3 regions of the Kitasatospora sp. NPDC002965 genome follow, and region 3 is predicted to be linked to each of the others. Evidence: riboswitches for the same ligand, from Rfam matches in the RefSeq annotation. Region 3 holds a riboswitch; each other region holds the start of a gene.
What was found. A riboswitch is a leader RNA that binds a small molecule or an ion and turns the genes downstream of it on or off. The one in region 3 is predicted to bind thiamine pyrophosphate.
Positions count from the first base shown of each region.

Region 1: it holds a riboswitch for thiamine pyrophosphate, as region 3 does, so the genes downstream of both, thiC (phosphomethylpyrimidine synthase ThiC) here and ABZY91_RS14735 (cytosine permease) in region 3, are expected to answer to the same signal.
Region 2: it holds a riboswitch for thiamine pyrophosphate, as region 3 does, so the genes downstream of both, thiO (glycine oxidase ThiO) here and ABZY91_RS14735 (cytosine permease) in region 3, are expected to answer to the same signal.

Region 1 covers NZ_JBEXNT010000002.1:38,661-44,165, forward strand. The annotation lists gene ABZY91_RS01165 (TetR/AcrR family transcriptional regulator) at 1-402, shown strand, start outside; gene ABZY91_RS01170 (LPXTG cell wall anchor domain-containing protein) at 749-2,095, shown strand; gene thiC (phosphomethylpyrimidine synthase ThiC) at 2,245-4,062, opposite strand; TPP riboswitch at 4,058-4,192, opposite strand; gene ABZY91_RS01180 (hypothetical protein) at 4,389-4,595, shown strand; gene ABZY91_RS01185 (SPFH domain-containing protein) at 4,699-5,505, shown strand, end outside.
Region 2 covers NZ_JBEXNT010000126.1:20,652-26,156, forward strand. The annotation lists gene ABZY91_RS33555 (molybdopterin-dependent oxidoreductase) at 1-181, shown strand, start outside; gene pknB (Stk1 family PASTA domain-containing Ser/Thr kinase) at 213-1,967, opposite strand; gene ABZY91_RS33565 (thiazole synthase) at 2,096-2,893, opposite strand; gene thiS (sulfur carrier protein ThiS) at 2,895-3,104, opposite strand; gene thiO (glycine oxidase ThiO) at 3,101-4,255, opposite strand; TPP riboswitch at 4,259-4,371, opposite strand; gene ABZY91_RS33580 (FAD-dependent oxidoreductase) at 4,491-5,505, shown strand, end outside.
Region 3 covers NZ_JBEXNT010000029.1:13,766-19,270, reverse strand. The annotation lists gene ABZY91_RS14740 (glycerophosphodiester phosphodiesterase family protein) at 1-341, opposite strand, end outside; gene ABZY91_RS14735 (cytosine permease) at 474-1,826, opposite strand; TPP riboswitch at 1,993-2,140, opposite strand; gene ABZY91_RS14730 (trypsin-like peptidase domain-containing protein) at 2,447-4,198, shown strand; tRNA gene ABZY91_RS14725 (tRNA-Ser) at 4,263-4,350, shown strand; gene ABZY91_RS14720 (peptidoglycan-binding protein) at 4,572-5,505, shown strand, end outside.

The DNA.
Region 1 (5,505 bases), on a different contig from region 3:
ATCATCGGGGCCGTCGCCCTGGAGGGTGCCGCCGAGATGGCCGCGGCGCTGCGGGCCGCGACCTCGGCCGCCGACGGCCCCCGCACCCGGGTCACCGCTCTCGCCCGCACCTACCTCGACTTCGCCGAACGCCACCCGGCGGTCTACGACGCCATGTTCCAGCTCGACGGCGGTCTGGCCTTCGCGGCCGAGGACACCCCGGCGCCGCTGAAGGACGCCTTCGCCGCCCTGCTGGAGAGCCTCGGCGAGGTCGCCGGGGAGGGCGTCCACCCGGGGCTGTTCACCGAGGTGTTCTGGGCGGCCCTGCACGGGCTGGCCACCCTGACCCGGGCGGGACGGCTGCCGCCGGCCGAAGCCGAGCAGAGGGTGGAGCTGTTGGTGGACCGACTCGCCGTGATCTGACACCCCGGTCGGACGGACGGGCAGCCGCAGGCCCTCCCGGCTGCCCGTCTACGAGTCCCCGCCCCGACACGACCCCGACACGACCCCGAACCCGAACCCGAATCCGCCCGCGGTCAACGTTCGCCGCGACCCGTCAAGCCCCCGGCGAAACGGGTCAGCGGCACCCGAACCACACGGCTGCCGTCCGGGCCGACGCCCCGTTGCACGGCAGTGACGGCCGTCTCTTGGTAAGCAAACGATTCTCCTGAGAAGATCCTCCCGTCGCAGCCGCCGGACCCGCAGGGAGAGCGGCGGACCGACCTTCAGCACGCACCCGCGTTCGGTTCTTCCCGGGGGGAATCCGCTCATGTCCGCACGCCCGCTCACCCGCCGTTCCCGCCTGCTCGCCACCGCCACGCTGGTGGTCGCCGCCGGCACCTCCGCGCTCGCCCCGGCGACGGCCTTCGCCGACACCCCGGCGCCCTCCGCCTCCGCCACCGCCGCCGCCTCGGACACCCCCGCCCCGAGCACCGCCCAGCCCCTGACGGCCACCCTGGAGCCGGCCGCGGGACAGGCGCCGCTGACCCGCGGCGGCGTCGGCGCGACCCTGACGATGACCGTCACCAACAACTCCGACCAGGAGCGCCCGTTCCACCCGGCGGTGACCGTCACACCGGTGGGCGCCGCCCCGACCGGATGGAACTGGATCGACTTCAGCGCCAAGGCGATCTCCGCGCCGGCCACCTACGGCCTGACCAGCTTCAACGGGAGCAACTTCTCCGGCCACGTCCTGCCCGAGAACCGGATGTCCCACGTGCCCTTCACGGTGCCGGCCCGCACGACCTACAGCTGGGCGGTCTCCTTCACCCTGAGGGCCGCCCTCCCGGCGGACGACACCGCCGTGAAGGTCGCGCTGGTGAACGACCTCGGCAACAGCACCGCCGTCGAGCCGGTGACCCTGCCGGTCGCCTCCCCCACCGGCGCCCTCGTCCAGAAGTTCACGAACAACCTGGGCACCGTCTCGTACAAGAAGCCCTTCGAGACCGACCTCGACCTGACCAACAACGGCGCGGCCATCGGCGCCGCGATCAATCCGACGCTCCGCTTCAGTGACGGTTCCCGCCCGATCTCCGCCGTCCTCAAGCTGGAGGTGTCCCAGGGCGGTGCGTGGGTCACCGTCCCGGGCTCGGACAACGTCTGGAAGCTGCCGCCGGTGACCGGCGGCCTCGGCAAGGGCACGAGCCACCGCTACAAGGTACGGCTGTCGCTCACCGGCTACACCGGGCAGTGGTCCGGCGTCTCCGGCTCGCTCAGCCTCGACCCGGACACCGACCAAGGCCCGGTCGACACCATCCTGAAGGCGTCGGTGACGCTGGACGGCAACGGTGCCCCGTCCATCTCGCCCTCGGCCTCGCCCTCCACCGCGACGGCCAAGCCCAGCCCGACCGCGACGACCGCCGCCCCGACGACCTCCACCACCCGGCCCAGCCCGACCGCGACGACCAGGACGCCCGACGCCCAGGTCGTCCCGGCGGCCGCCAACACCCCCTCGGCCCCGGCCGCCGCCAACACCACCGCCCCGGCCGGCACCAACCTCGCCGCCACCGGGGCCGGCAACTCCGGCGCCCTGTTCGGCGCGGGCGCGGCCCTGGTGCTGCTCGGCGCCGGCGCGGTCCTCTACGCGAAGCGCCGCCGCACCGCGTCCCAGGGCTGACCCGGCCCCGGTGCCCCGGCGCCCGCCGCCGGGGCACCGGCCCGCCGGCTCGGCCGCAGTGCTGGGAAGCCCCCTCCACCTCCCAGCACCGCTGTCGGTCTGCGCGCGAGCTCGACCCCACTCCCGCCCGATGCCGACGGCGGAGCCCGTCAGTCGGCCAGCGGGAGGTAGACGCGGTTGCCCTGGGCGGCGAACTCGGCGGACTTCTCGGCCATGCCGGCGACCGCGTCGGCGCCGTAGCCGGCGTTGACGGCCGTGGAGCCGTCGCCGTGCTGGTCGCGGATCTGCTGGGAGATCTTCATCGAGCAGAACTTCGGCCCGCACATGGAGCAGAAGTGGGCCGTCTTGGCGGGCTCGGCCGGGAGGGTCTCGTCGTGGAACTCGCGGGCCGTCTCCGGGTCGAGGGCCAGGTTGAACTGGTCCTCCCAGCGGAACTCGAAGCGGGCGTCGGAGAGGGCGTCGTCCCAGTCCTGGGCGCCCGGGTGGCCCTTGGCGAGGTCGGCGGCGTGGGCGGCGATCTTGTAGGTGATGACGCCGGTCTTCACGTCGTCCCGGTTCGGCAGGCCCAGGTGTTCCTTGGGCGTGACGTAGCAGAGCATCGCGGTGCCCCACCAGGCGATCATCGCCGCACCGATGCCGGAGGTGATGTGGTCGTAGCCGGGCGCGACGTCCGTGGTGAGCGGGCCGAGGGTGTAGAACGGGGCCTCGTCGCAGATCTCCTTCTGGAGATCCATGTTCTCCTTGATCTTGTTCATCGGGACGTGGCCCGGACCCTCGATCATCACCTGGACGTCCCTGGCGCGGGCGATCCGGCCCAGCTCGCCCAGCGTCTCCAGCTCGGCGAACTGCGCCTCGTCGTTGGCGTCGGCGATCGAACCGGGGCGCAGGCCGTCACCGAGCGAGAAGGTGACGTCGTAGCGCGCGAGGATGTCGCAGAGCTCCGCGAAGTTGGTGTAGAGGAAGTTCTCCTGATGGTGCGCCAGGCACCAGGCGGCCATGATCGATCCGCCGCGCGAGACGATGCCGGTCTTGCGGCGGGCCGTCAGCGGAACGTACCGCAGCAGCACGCCCGCGTGGACGGTCATGTAGTCGACGCCCTGCTCGCACTGCTCGATGACGGTGTCGCGGTAGACGTCCCAGCTGAGCTCCTCCGCCCGGCCGTCGACCTTCTCCAGCGCCTGGTAGAGCGGCACGGTCCCGATCGGCACGGGGGAGTTGCGCAGGATCCACTCGCGGGTGGTGTGGATGTTGCGGCCGGTGGAGAGGTCCATGACGGTGTCGGCGCCCCAGCGGGTGGCCCAGGTCATCTTCTCCACCTCCTCCTCGATCGAGGAGGTGACGGCGGAGTTGCCGATGTTCGCGTTGATCTTCACCAGGAAGTTGGTGCCGATGACGGCCGGCTCCACCTCGGGGTGGTTCACGTTGACCGGGATGACGGCGCGCCCGCGGGCGACCTCGTCGCGCACGAACTCGGCCTCCAGGCCCTCGCGCAGGGCGACGAACTCCATCTCGGGCGTCACGACGCCGCGCTTGGCGTAGGCCAGCTGGGTGACGGCCTCACCGCTCCGTCCGCGCAGCGGGCGGCGCGGACGGCCGGGGAAGACCGCGTCGAGGTTGCGCAGGTTTCCGCCGCGCGGCGAGGTGTGCTTGATGCCGTCGTCCTCGGGGCGCGCCTCGCGCCCGTCGTACTCCTCGACGTCGCCGCGCTGACGGATCCAGGAGTCGCGCAGGGCCGGCAGACCGCGCCGCACGTCGGGTTCGTAGGCCGGATCGGTGTACGGCCCGGAGGTGTCGTACAGCGGGACGGTCTTCCCGTTGGTGAGCACGACCTCGCGGTACGGAACGCGCAGGTCGGGGCGGGACCCGTCGCGGTAGGCCTTGCGCCAGGCCGGGGTCGGGTAGCCGGTACCCGCGCTGGAGACGGCGGAGTTCCGGGCAGACTGCGGCTGTGCGTCGAACGTGGTCATCAGACCTTCTACTCCCTACGCCGGCATTACCCGGTCAGGTTCCTGCGGTCGACGCAGCGGTCGGCACGTCGGACGACGTTCCGGTCAGCGCCCTCTCAGCCCGGTGCTCCGAGCTCCCGTGTCCGCAGGCCGTGTTGCCTGCGCATGACGTCCAACACCGTAGCGAGCGGAACGCCGGAGGTCCAGAGGGGGTCGGAACGGCCGGACGACGGGTGTCGAATCCGGCAAACCGGACGGTCGCGGCCGAGCGGACCGGCAATCGGGCCCCGGCCGGGCAGACTGGCAGTCGCGGGGTCGACGGCGGGGACGACGAGAGGGAGGCCGGCGTGGTCGGAAGCACGGGGCGGGTCACCGGGACGGTTGGCACGGGGCTGGTCGGCGAGGTGATGGTGCACGTCCCGGAGCGGCAGGGCGCCGAGGCGTTCCTCGCCTACCTCGCCGTGCCGGGGGACCGACTGCCGGTCGGCACACCGGTGTTGGTGATCGAGTACCAGCCGCCACGCACCGTGTACGTAGCGCCCATAGGCCCGTGACGACCTTGTGACAGGGCGTCATGTCACTTCCCTTTCCATCGGTTTGGCTCCGGCGGAGAATCCGATTCGGCGCATCTCCTGCGCCGGAAGGGGGAGTTGAACCATGGTGTACCTCATCCCCGGAGCGGTGGTCGCGACACTGCTCCTCGGAATCACACTCTTCAAACTCATGTGGCGGGTGGCCGAGCCGAACGAGGCTCTGATCATCTCCGGCTCCCGGCACCGGACCGAGGGGGTCGGCGACGGGCTGGGATTCCGGATCGTCACCGGCCGGGGGACCCTCGTCACCCCCGGCCTGCAGGGCGTCCGGCGGCTCTCGCTGGACCTCAACGAGGCCGAACTGAACGTCGAGTGCGTCACCACGCAGGGCATCCCGGTCCGGGTGAAGGGCGTGGTGATCTTCAAGGTCGGCGACGACGACGTCTCGATCGCCAACGCCGCCCGCCGTTTCCTCGACCAGCAGAAGCTGATCAGCCAGCGCGTCCACAACGTCTTCGCCGGACACCTGCGGTCGATCGTCGGCGGGCTCACCGTCGAGGACATGATCCGCGACCGCGAGCGGCTCACCGGGGAGACCAGGGCCGCCTCGGGGCTGGAGATGGAGAAGCTCGGGCTGATCATCGACACCCTGCAGATCCAGGAGATCATCGACCCGACCGGCTACATCAAGAACCTCGCCATCCCGCACGCCGCAGCCGTCCAGCGGGACGCCCGGATCGCGCAGGCGCACGCCGACCGGCTGGCCACCGAGGCCGAGCAGGAGGCGGCCGCCCGCAAGGCCGAGGCGACCCGCAACAGCGAGATCCAGCAGGCCTCCTACCAGGCCGAACGGGACACCGCCAACGCCAGGGCCCGGCAGGCCGGCCCGCTCGCCGACGCCGGCGCCCGGCAGCAGGTGGTGGTCCAGGAG
Region 2 (5,505 bases), on a different contig from region 3:
CCGACTGGTCGTCCCCGGCCGGTACGCCTGGAAGGGGCCCAAATGGGTCCGCGCGGTCGAGTACATGCGGGCCGACCGGCGGGGCTTCTGGGAGGAACGCGGCTACCACAACCTGGCCGACCCCTGGCAGGAGCAGCGCTACTCCCACCAGGAGGAGCCGGGCGACGGGCCACTGCGCTGACCGCGCGGGCGGCCCGGCCGGCCGCGGCCGGCTAGAGGAACGGGAACGTGACCGTGACCACGGTGCGCTGAGGACGGCGCTCCCCGGCGGCCGGCGACTGGCCGGAGACCTTGCCGGTGCCGAACAGGTTCACCCCGCTGCTCTGCATGGCGAACCCGGCGGCCTGGAGCGCCTTCTCGGCCGCCTCCTTCGACATCCCGGCCACGTCCGGGACGGCCACCATGCCCTTGCTGACCACCAGCGAGACCGGCGTGTTCTCCGCGACCTGCTGCCCGGCCGCCGGTGAACTGCTGATCACCGATCCCTCCGGGACGGTGTCGCTGTGCGTCTCGGTCACCGTCCCGGCGGCCAGCTGCGCACCGGCCAGCGCCGAGGACGCCTGCGCGGACGGCTTGCCCGCCAGCTCGGGCACCGCGATCCGCTTCGGCCCCCGGGACACCGTGACCGTCACGGTGTCGCTCTTCCGGGCCCGCGCGCCGACGCCCGGGTCGGTGGAGATCACCAGCCCCGACGGCACGGTCTCGCTGTACACCTCGGTGAACCGGCCGTGCATGTCGGCGCCGTCCAGGATCCGCTGGGCCTCGGCCCGGTCCTTGCCGAGCACCCCCGGCACGGTGCCGTACAGCGCGCCGGAGAGCGCGTACGTGGTGCCGCCGACCAGCAGCACCAGGGCGGTCAGCACGGCCGTCCAGATCAGCGGCCGGCGGGGGAGGCGGCGCAGCCGGCCGGGGGCCCGGCGGGAACGGACCGGCGGCGGCTCGTCGTACGGGCGCGGCTCGGCGAGCAGCTGCTCCATCACGTCCGGCGGCACGTCCAACACGCTGGTCCGCTCGACCGGGCGGCCGGCGGCGATCACCGAGGTGGGCTCGGCGGTCGGGTACTGCGGGCTGGGCCGGGTGGAGGCGGGCGGTTCGGCGTCCAGCTGGTCCGGGGTGAGCGTGCGGCGCACCCGCTGGAGGGCGGCGAGCAGCTCGACCGCGTCGTGGGGGCGGGCCGCGCGGTCGCGGGCGCAGGCGCCGGCCACTATCGCGTCCAGCCCGGGGCCGACGCCGGGCACGTCGGCGGAGGGGGCCGGAACGTCCTCGTGCAGGTGGCGGTACATCACCTGGACGGGGTTCTCGCCGGTGTGCGGGCGGTGTCCGGTGAGCATCTCGTAGAGCAGGATGCCGGCCGCGTAGACGTCCACCCGCTGGTCGGTCTCGTCGCCCGGTCGGATCTGTTCGGGCGCCAGGTAGGAGACGGTGCCGAGCACGGTGCCGGCGGTCGCGGCGGTGGAGGCGCCGTCGGCGGTGTTCAGCACCCGGACCAGTCCGAAGTCGGCGACCTTGACCAGGCCGTCGTCGGTGATCAGCACGTTCTCGGGCTTGACGTCGCGGTGGACCAGGCCGGCCCGGTGGGCGGCGCCGAGCGCGGCGAGCACCGGCTCCAGGATGTCCAGCGCGGCCCTGATGGAGAGCGCGCCGCGGTCGCGCAGCAGGTCCCGGAGGGTGCCGCCGGGGACGTACTCCATGGCGAGGAAAACGTTTCCGCCGTCCGCGCCCTGGTCGAAGACGTTGACCACGTTCGGGTGGGCGAGCCGGGCGACCGCCTTGGCCTCGCGGATGAACCGGGTCGTGAAGGCGGTGTCGCCGGCGAGCGTGGGGTGCATCACCTTGAGCGCCACGACCCGGTCGAGCCGGCTGTCGGTGCCCTGGTAGACGGTGGACATGCCGCCGGCTGCGATGCGCCGCTCGACCAGGTACCGGCCGTCGAGCAGGGTACCGATCAGGGGGTCGCGCAGTGCCATGTCCACCCGGCGAGTCTAGGGCTTGGGCCCCGGCCGGCCCCGGGAGGCACCGCTCCCGGGGCCGGTCTGTGCCCGGTTCGTGACACCGTGCGGCGGCGCCGGTGCCGGGGCCGCGTCGGAACGCCGGGTCAGAACGCCGGGTGCTCGCGGGTGTCCAGCTCGGCCCGGCCGGCCATCGCCGAGGAGGCCTCGGCGTGGAAGCGGCGCGGGATCCGGCCGGCCCGGTAGGCCAGCCGGCCGGCCTCGGCGGCGTGCCGCATCGCGTCGGCCATCAGCACCGGGTCCTGGGCGCGGGTGACGGCGGAGGCGAGCATCACGGCCGCGCAGCCCAGCTCCATCGCGAGGGCCACGTCGGAGGCGGTGCCGGCGCCGGCGTCCAGGATCACCGGGACGCCCGCGCTCTCCACGATCAGCTGGAAGTTGTGCGGGTTGCGGATCCCCAGGCCGGAGCCGATCGGCGAGCCGAGCGGCATGATCGCCGCGCAGCCGACGTCCTCCAGCTTCCGGGCCAGCACCGGGTCGTCGTTGGTGTACGGCAGGACGGTGAAGCCGTCGTCGACCAGGATCTCGGCGGCGTCCAGCAGTTCGATCGGGTCCGGCAGGAGGGTCCGCTCGTCGGCGATCACCTCCAGCTTCACCCAGTCGGTGCCGAGCGCCTCGCGGGCCAGCCGGGCCGTCAGCACGGCCTCGCCGGCGGTGAAGCAGCCCGCGGTGTTGGGCAGCACGCGGATGCCGTTGCGGGTCAGCACGTCGAGGACCGAGCCCTGGGTGGCGGCGTTGACCCGGCGCATCGCCACCGTGGTCAGCTCGGTGCCCGAGACCCGCAGCGCCTGCTCCAGGACCTCCAGGCTGGGGGCGCCGCCGGTGCCCATGATCAGGCGCGAGCCGAAGGCGGTACCGGCGATGGTGAAGGCGTCGTCGGCCATGTCAGCCTCCCTGGACGGCGGTGAGGATCTCGATCCGGTCGCCGGCGGAGAGCTCCGTGCGCGGCCAGTCGGTGCGTGGCACCACGGTCTCGTTCAGCGCGGCGGCGACCCCGGAGTGGGCCCGGCTGAGGGTGGCCACCACCTCGGCGAGGGTGGTCGGGGCGGCGACCGTCCGGGGCTCGCCGTTGACGTGCAGGGTGATGTCGCTCATGCGGGGACCTTCGTGAAGCGGGCGGGGGAGAACGGCTCGGCGAGGTCCGGCGTCACGCCGGTGGCCAGGTACTCGGCGAGCAGGTCGCCGGTGACCGGGGTGAGCAGCACCCCGTTGCGGTAGTGACCGGTGGCCGCGACCAGGCCGGGCAGCGCGGTCGGGCCGAGCAGCGGCGCGTTGTCGGGCGAGCCCGGGCGCAGACCGGCGGCGGTCTCGGTCAGCGGCAGCTCGGTGATGCCGGGGACCAGCTCGTGGGCGTCGCGGAGCAGCTCGTACACGCCGCCGGCGGTGACCGTGGTGTCGTACCCCTGCTCCTCGCTGGTGGCGCCGATCACCAGCTCGCCGTTCTCCCGCGGCACCAGGTAGAGGTGCTGCCCGCGGACCACCGCGCGGACGTTGCGGGAGAGGAACGGCCGGTACGCCTCGGGGACCAGCAGCCGCAGGATCTGGCCCTTGACCGGGCGGATCGCCGGCAGCACGCCCTCCGGCAGCCCCGGCAGCAGGTGGCTGCGGGAGCCGGCGGCGAGGACGACCTGGTCGGCGGTGACGCTCTCGCCGGTGGACAGCCGGGCGCCGACGGCGCGGTCGTGCTCGACCAGCAGTCCGACGGCCTCGGCGCGGTGCAGGAGCACGCCTGCGCGCTCGCAGGCGCGCACCAGGGCCCCGGCGAGCCGGCGGCCGTCCACCTGGTGGTCGTCGGTGACGTGCAGGCCGCCGCGGACGCCCGGGGCGAGCATCGGCTCCAGTCGGCGGGCCTCGCGGCCGGTGAGCCACTGCGAGTCCAGGCCGAGCCTGCGGTGGAAGTCGTGCAGTTCGCGCAGTTCCGCGCGGTCGTCGGAGTCCAGGGCGACCGCGATCGTGCCGCACTGCCGGTAGCCGGTGTCCTGGCCGCCGCTCGCCTCGGTGAGCTCGGCGGCGAAGGCCGCGTAGCGCTCGTTGGACGCCATGCCGAGGCGCAGCAGCGGCTCCTCGCCGTACTGGAGCTCGGTGACCGGGGCGAGCATCCCGGCCGCGACCTGGGCGGCGCCGCCGCCGTGCGCCGGGTCGGCCACGACCACGCGGAGCCCGCGCTGGGCCGCCCGCCAGGCGACCACGAGTCCGATGACGCCGCCGCCTATCACCAGCACGTCGGCCTGGGCGCCTTTCGCCAAGCGTGTCAAAGTCGCTGCTCTCCCTTCGCCGGTATGACCCGGATCAGGTTCGGACGGTCGCAGGCCGTTCCAGCCCGCCTCTCAGCCCGGTACGCCGGGCTCCCGTGATGGTGCCCCCACCATAACTCCGGGGGGTGCGGCCGTTGAAGGCGCGTACGAGGGGCGGAACGGGCCCCGGGCGGGCCGCCCGGACCGGACCGGAGGGCCCGGGGCCGGGCTGGGTACAGTGACGGGCGTGGCGGACAAGAGCGGGGCGGACCGGACGGATCAGGTGGTCGTGGTCGGCGCGGGGCTGGCGGGTGCCCAGTGCGCCCTGGTGCTGCGGCGCGACGGCTGGCAGGGGCGGATCGTGCTGGTCGGCGCGGAACCGCACGCGCCGTACGACCGGCCGCCGCTCTCCAAGGACGTGCTGCTCGGCAAGGCCGACACCACCGCCCTCGACATCGACTTCGGGCAGCTGGACGTCGAGCTCCTCACCGGCCGCCGGGCCACCGGCCTCACCCCCGGCGTCCTGCACACCGACGCCGGCGACCTGCCCTACGGCTCGCTGGTGATCGCCACCGGCGCCGAACCGCGCGCCCTGCCCGGCGCCGAGCGGGCCCACCTGCTGCACACCGTGGACGACGCGCTCGCCCTGCGCGCCCTGCTCCGCCCGGGCCTGCGCCTGGTGCTGGTCGGCGCGGGCTGGATCGGCGCCGAGGTGGCCACCGCCGCCCGGGCCGCCGGCTGCGAGGTGACCGTCGTCGAGGCGGGCCCGGCCCCCGTCCCCGGCGCCCTGCCCACCGAGATCGGCCGGGTGATGGCCGGCTGGTACGCCGAGGCGGGGGTCGAGCTGCGCTGCGGCGTGGGGGTCGCCGCCGTCGAACCGGGCGCGGTGCTGCTCGCGGACGGCTCGCACCTGCCGGCCGACGAGGTGGTGGTCGGCGTCGGGGCCCGCCCGGCGACCGGCTGGCTGGCCGGCTCCGGCGTGGAGCTGGACGCGGCCGGCGCCGTCCTGGTGGACGAGCGGCTGCGCACCGGCCTGCCCCGCGTCTTCGCGGCCGGCGACTGCGTCAGCTACCCCTCGGCGCGCTCCGGCGTCCGCCTGGCCGTCCAGCACTGGGACCACGCGCTGCAGTCCGCCACGGCGGCGGCGGCCTCGGTGCTCGGCACGGACGCGCCGCCGTACGACCCGGTGCAGTACTTCTGGTCCGAGCAGTTCGGCCGCAGGGCGCAGTACGCCGGGCGGCACGCCGAGGGTGACGAACTGC
Region 3 (5,505 bases):
AGGCTCTCCAGCCGCAGCACGCCGCGCAGCTCCGGGTCGTCGCTGGGGCGGCCGGTCTTCCACGCGCCGAAGTCGTGCGCCTCCAGCTCGGCCAGCGTCATCGCGGAGACGGTGCCCCGGCCGTCCGAGACCCGGCCGATCCGGCGGTCGTGCACGCAGACCAGCTGCCCGTCGGCGGTCACCCGGACGTCGCACTCGAGCGCGTCCGCGCCCTCGGAGAGCGCCCGGCGGTAGGCGGCGAGCGTGTGCTCGGGCAGGGCGTGCGAGGAACCGCGGTGGGCGATCACCTGGACGGGCGGCGCGGTGCGCGCCGTCGCGGGCGAGAGGTCTGGGCTGGTCACACCGTCCACGATAGGCCGCGGAAGTGACACGAAAGCGAAGACGGCCCCAACCTGCGGGGCCGTCTTCGGGTGTGGAGGTGAGCGCGGGCGAGCGCGCCGTTCCGGGTGCGCGTCAGCGCCCGACGGTGCGGGTCAGCGCCCGACGGTGCCGGGGGCGCCCGCGCCGTCCGTCGTGCCCGGGGCGCTGCTCCGGGAGAGCGGGGTGAGCGCCCAGGTGACCAGGGCCGGCACCAGGAAGCCGAGCAGCGAGGCCGAGGTCCACTCCTGCGGGGTGAAGTGCAGCGCCTCCTGGGCAGAGGTCCAGAAGTCGGTCCACCAGGTGGCGATCGCGGTCGGTGCGATCAGCTGGTAGGTGGCGAAGCCGAGGGCCCACGGCAGCAGCATCAGCCAGCGGGACGGCGCGTCGGCGGAGAGGTTCCAGCCGCGCCTGCCGGCGCCGAGGAAGTAGTCGACCACGAGCACCGCGAACATCGGCACGAAGATCGAGCCGATCAGGCCCAGGAAGGCGTAGTACGAGTCGGTGAACTCGGTGATCTGCAGGGCCAGCACGGTGATGAGCACCCCGGTGCCCCCGGTCAGCACCCGGCGGTCGACCTTCGGCAGCAGGTTGTGGATCGACATCGCGGTCGAGTACACGTTGGCGAACGACTGGTCGGTCTCGCGGAGCACCAGCACCAGCAGGAACAGCCAGCCGGCCCAGACGCCGAGGAAGGAGTCGAAGATCCGGGTGGCGTCCCCGTCCGCCTGGAGCAGCGCGAACAGACCGAGCACGTAGCACCAGACCTGCGCCACGGTGTAGCCGGAGAAGCTGCCCCAGAACGCCGAGCGCGGGGTGCGCGAGTGCCGGGTGTAGTCGGCGGCCAGCGGCACGAAGGAGATCGACACCGCGATCATCGCGTCGGTCGCCTTCAGGAAGCCGTGCCAGTTGCCCGCGCCCGGGTCGGACACGCCGTTGCGGCCCAGCTGGACGGTGAAGTACACCATCGCGACCGCCACCGCCGCGGCGACGAAGCGGCGCAGCACCGCGATCGCGCCGAGCGGCCAGATGGTCAGCGCGGTGGTGACGGCGCCGGCCAGCACGACGAAGACCCAGCGGTAGCCGCCGGTGCCGACGACGGTCTGCGCGCCCATCGCGATCACCAGCAGCTCGTACACGCCCCAGCCGATGCACTGGACGATGTTGAGCACCGTCGGCACGTACGAGAGCCGGGTCCCGAACAGCCCGCGCAGGTTCGCCATGGCGGGCGCGCCGGTGCGGGCGCCGATCAACGCGGCCACCCCGAGCATCGCGGTGCCGACCACGGTGCCGGCCACGATCGCCGTCACGGCGGCGGCCAGCGACAGCTCGCTGCCCGGCGCTCCGAGCACGGTGGCGGCGGTGGTGAAGCCGATGAGCGAGACGCCGAGGTTCATCCAGAGCGCGAAGTGGTCGCGGAAGCGGAGCGTGCGCGGCGGCTCGGTGTCCAGCACCAGCGGCGCCTCCACACGGGCTCCGTCCGGTGCCGCGGGGCGGTCCAGGACGGCGGCACCGGCGGCACCGGCGGGACGGCCGGAATCGGCCGCCCGGGAACCGGGGACGGTGCCCCCGGCGTCCCCGGAGGGGGGCAGACCCTTGGACGCGGGCGTGCCCGAGGACGAGGATGGCGAAGCAGGCGGCATGGCCGATACTCCCTACGCCGGCATTACCCGGACAGGTTCCGGCGGTCTGCGCCCCCTCGACGCCCGCCCGCGGATTCCGTGGCGTACGGTCGACCGGCGCACTCTCAGCCTGGTGGGTCCAAGCTCCCGCGTGTCAGTTTTGAGCGACAGGCTAACCGGCACGGCGGAGAACGCCAAGGCCAGGGGGCCGGAGGCCGGGGCCGACGGAGTGCGGCAGGGGCGCGGCGGGGGTGCGGCAGGAACGTGGCGGGAGTGCGGTGGGGGTACGAAGGGGCTGTGGCCCGGGCGCGGAGCCGGCGCGCAGGGGGCCCGCGGGGCCGGATGTTCCGGGGTTTGTCTGGACGGCCTAAGGATTCTTATGACTTCTTCAGAAGCCTCCTTACGGCAATCGAATCGAGTGTGCGAAAAACTATGGTTGTTGGTCCTGTCAGCTATGGAGGTCGTCCGTGAGCACCGAGCGCGAGGTTGGGTCCACCGGGCCGCAGGGGGAGCAGCCCTCCGGCGGCCAGGGGGTGGTGGTTCCCGGTCCTGACGGTCCGGCGCAGCAGTCTGCGGCCGTCCCCTCCCCCGTAGCGACGCCCGCTGCCGAACGGTCCCCGTCCGATCAGGCCGCTCCGGCCGCCGACGGCGGCAACGGCGGCAACGGCGGGTTCACGCCCACGCTGGCGTTCAGCAAGGTCAGCGCCCCGGAGCCGGCGCCGGCCGCCCCGGCGCCGGCCGCCGACGCGGGGTACCTCGACGCCCCGCCGCCGGTCCTGCCGCCCGCGCCGGCCGCCCCGGTGGCACCGGCCCCGGTCGCGCCCACCGCGCCGGTCGGCAACCCGTACGCCACGCCGGCTCCCGGCACGCCGGTCCCGCCGGCCGCCCTCGCCGCCCACGACCCGTACGGCGCCCCGGCCGCGCCGCAGGGCCACGGCGCGACCGGCCAGCACCACCCGTTCGGCGCCGGCCAGCCGCTCGGCGGCTGGGCCGCGCACGACATCACCCCGGGCGGCCCGGGCGCGCCCGGCGGCCCCGGCGGCCCGCTCGGCTACCCGTCCGAGTACCCCGGCGCCCCCACGCCCGGCGGCCCGCGCAAGAAGCGCGGCGGCCTGATCGCCCTGGTCGCGGCCGTCGCCCTGGTCGCGGGCATCGCCGGCGGCGCGGTCGGCGTCGTCGTCGCGGACCGTGACGACAAGAGCGTCAGCGCCGCGGCCGACCGCACCAGCACCACCGTCCAGGCCAACAACTCCCAGAAGAACGAGGCCGCCCCGGGTTCGGTGGCCGGCATCGCGCAGAAGGCGCTGCCCAGCGTCGTCACCATCAAGGCGCAGGGCAACGGCGAGTCGGGCACCGGCACCGGCTTCGTCTTCGACACCGAGGGCCACATCCTCACCAACAACCACGTGGTCGCGCCCGCGTCCAGCGGCGGCAAACTGACCGTCAAGTTCGCCGACGGCTCGTCCTACAACGCGTCCGTGCTCGGCCGCGCCGAGGGCTACGACGTCGCCGTCATCAAGCTCGACAGCCCGCCCAAGGGCAAGCTGACGCCGCTTCCGCTGGCCGACTCCGACAAGGTCAACGTCGGCGACTCCACCATCGCCATCGGCGCCCCGTACGGCCTGGAGTCCACGGTCACCACCGGCATCATCAGCGCCAAGGACCGCCCGGTCGCCTCCGGCGACGAGACCGGCGCCCAGTCCTCCTACATGAACGCCCTGCAGACCGACGCCTCCATCAACCCCGGCAACTCCGGCGGTCCGCTGCTCGACTCCGGCGGCGCGGTGATCGGCATCAACTCGGCGATCCAGTCCAACGCCTCCAGCAACGGCCGGGCCGGCTCCATCGGCCTGGGCTTCGCGATCCCGGTCAACCAGGCCAAGTGGGTCGCCGAGACCCTGATCAAGACCGGCAAGCCGGTGTACGCGAAGCTCGACGTCCTGCGCAACGACGACTACAAGGGCGACGGCGCCCAGATCCAGACCCGCGACATCCAGGGCACCCCGGCCGTCACCCCCGGCGGCGCCGCCGACAAGGCCGGCCTCAAGCCGGGCGACGTCATCACCAAGCTCGGCGGCAGCCCGATCGAGAACGGTCCCGCCCTGGTCAGCAAGATCTGGACGCACAAGCCCGGCGAGACCGTCGACGTCGAGTACACCCGCAACGGCCAGACCCTGAACACCAAGGTCACCCTCGCCGAGCGCGTCGGCGACAACTGACCCCACCCCGCCCCGAAACCCGGTGCACCGAAGCCCGCCGGACCCGTTAGGCTGACCTCCGCCTGGAGAGCTGCCCGAGCGGCCTAAGGGAACAGTCTTGAAAACTGTCGTGCGGTGACCCCGTACCGTGGGTTCGAATCCCACGCTCTCCGCTGGTTGGAGAAAACCACCTGCTCAAGGCGGGTGCCGGAAGCTTCCGGCACCCGCCTTCGGTGTTTTCGGGGGTGGGGGGAGGTGGGGCCCGGGGGATCGGAGTTGTCCCGGTTTCACCTGAACGGGGGGTTTGGGGCAGAGGTGTCCTCGTGTGGGGGTGTGCGTCTCGTTTAGCCGGATGCAAGGGGCGGACTGCCCTGGGCCTGGCGAGGAGAGACGGATGGCCTGGTACCCCGGTGCGGAGAAGATGGAGCTCCAGCCCGAGTCGGACGAGCAGGCGGCGATCACGCCGACGCAGGTGATCTTCCACAGTGTGGCGGCGCCGTGGACGCCGCGGCGGATGTACGAGTACTGGCGGGACTCGACCAACCTGGAGTCGCACTTCGGGGTGGGGTACGACGGCTCGGTCGGTCAGTTCGTCGGCACCGAGACCCGCGCCGACGCCAACATGCGCGCCAACCGCCGGGCCGACGGCACCGGGGCGGTGAGCATCGAGTCGGCGAGTGACGACCGGAGCACCGACCCGTGGACGGACGCGCAGGTGAGGGCGCTGATCGCGCTCGGGGTCTGGCTGCACCAGCGGCACGACATCCCGCTACGGGCCTGCCTGTCCTCGGACGCCGCCGGGTTCGGGGTGCACCGGATGTTCCCGGAGTGGTCGGACGGCGGGACGGCCTGCCCGGGGGAGGTCCGGGCGCGACAGTTCCGCGAGGTCGTGCTGCCCGGCATCGTGGCGGAGGCGGGCGGCGGGGCGCCGGTGCCCCCGCCGCGGGCCGATTCCGCCGGCCCGGCCCGGTACCGGGTGACCCTCAACGGCCTGGAGTACGGCTACGGGGCGCACGGGCCGCACGTCCTGGAGGTGGGCCAGACGCTGGTCCGGCAGGGCTTCGGACGGCACTACCAGTCCGGGCCGGACCAGGACTGGCGGGACGCCGACACCCTCAACTACCAGGATTTCCAGCACAGTCTGGGCCTGTCGGGGCCCGACGCGGACGGGGTCCCGGGCGAGGGGTCGCTGCGCAGGCTGCTCGGCCGGCTGCCCTCGCCGCGGCGCGTCTCGCTGGCCCACGTCGTGGCGGCGGCGCGTACCGATCCGGGGGCCGAGCAGGGCCACCAGACGTACGGCGGCGAGGTCCGGATCGTCGAACAGGCGC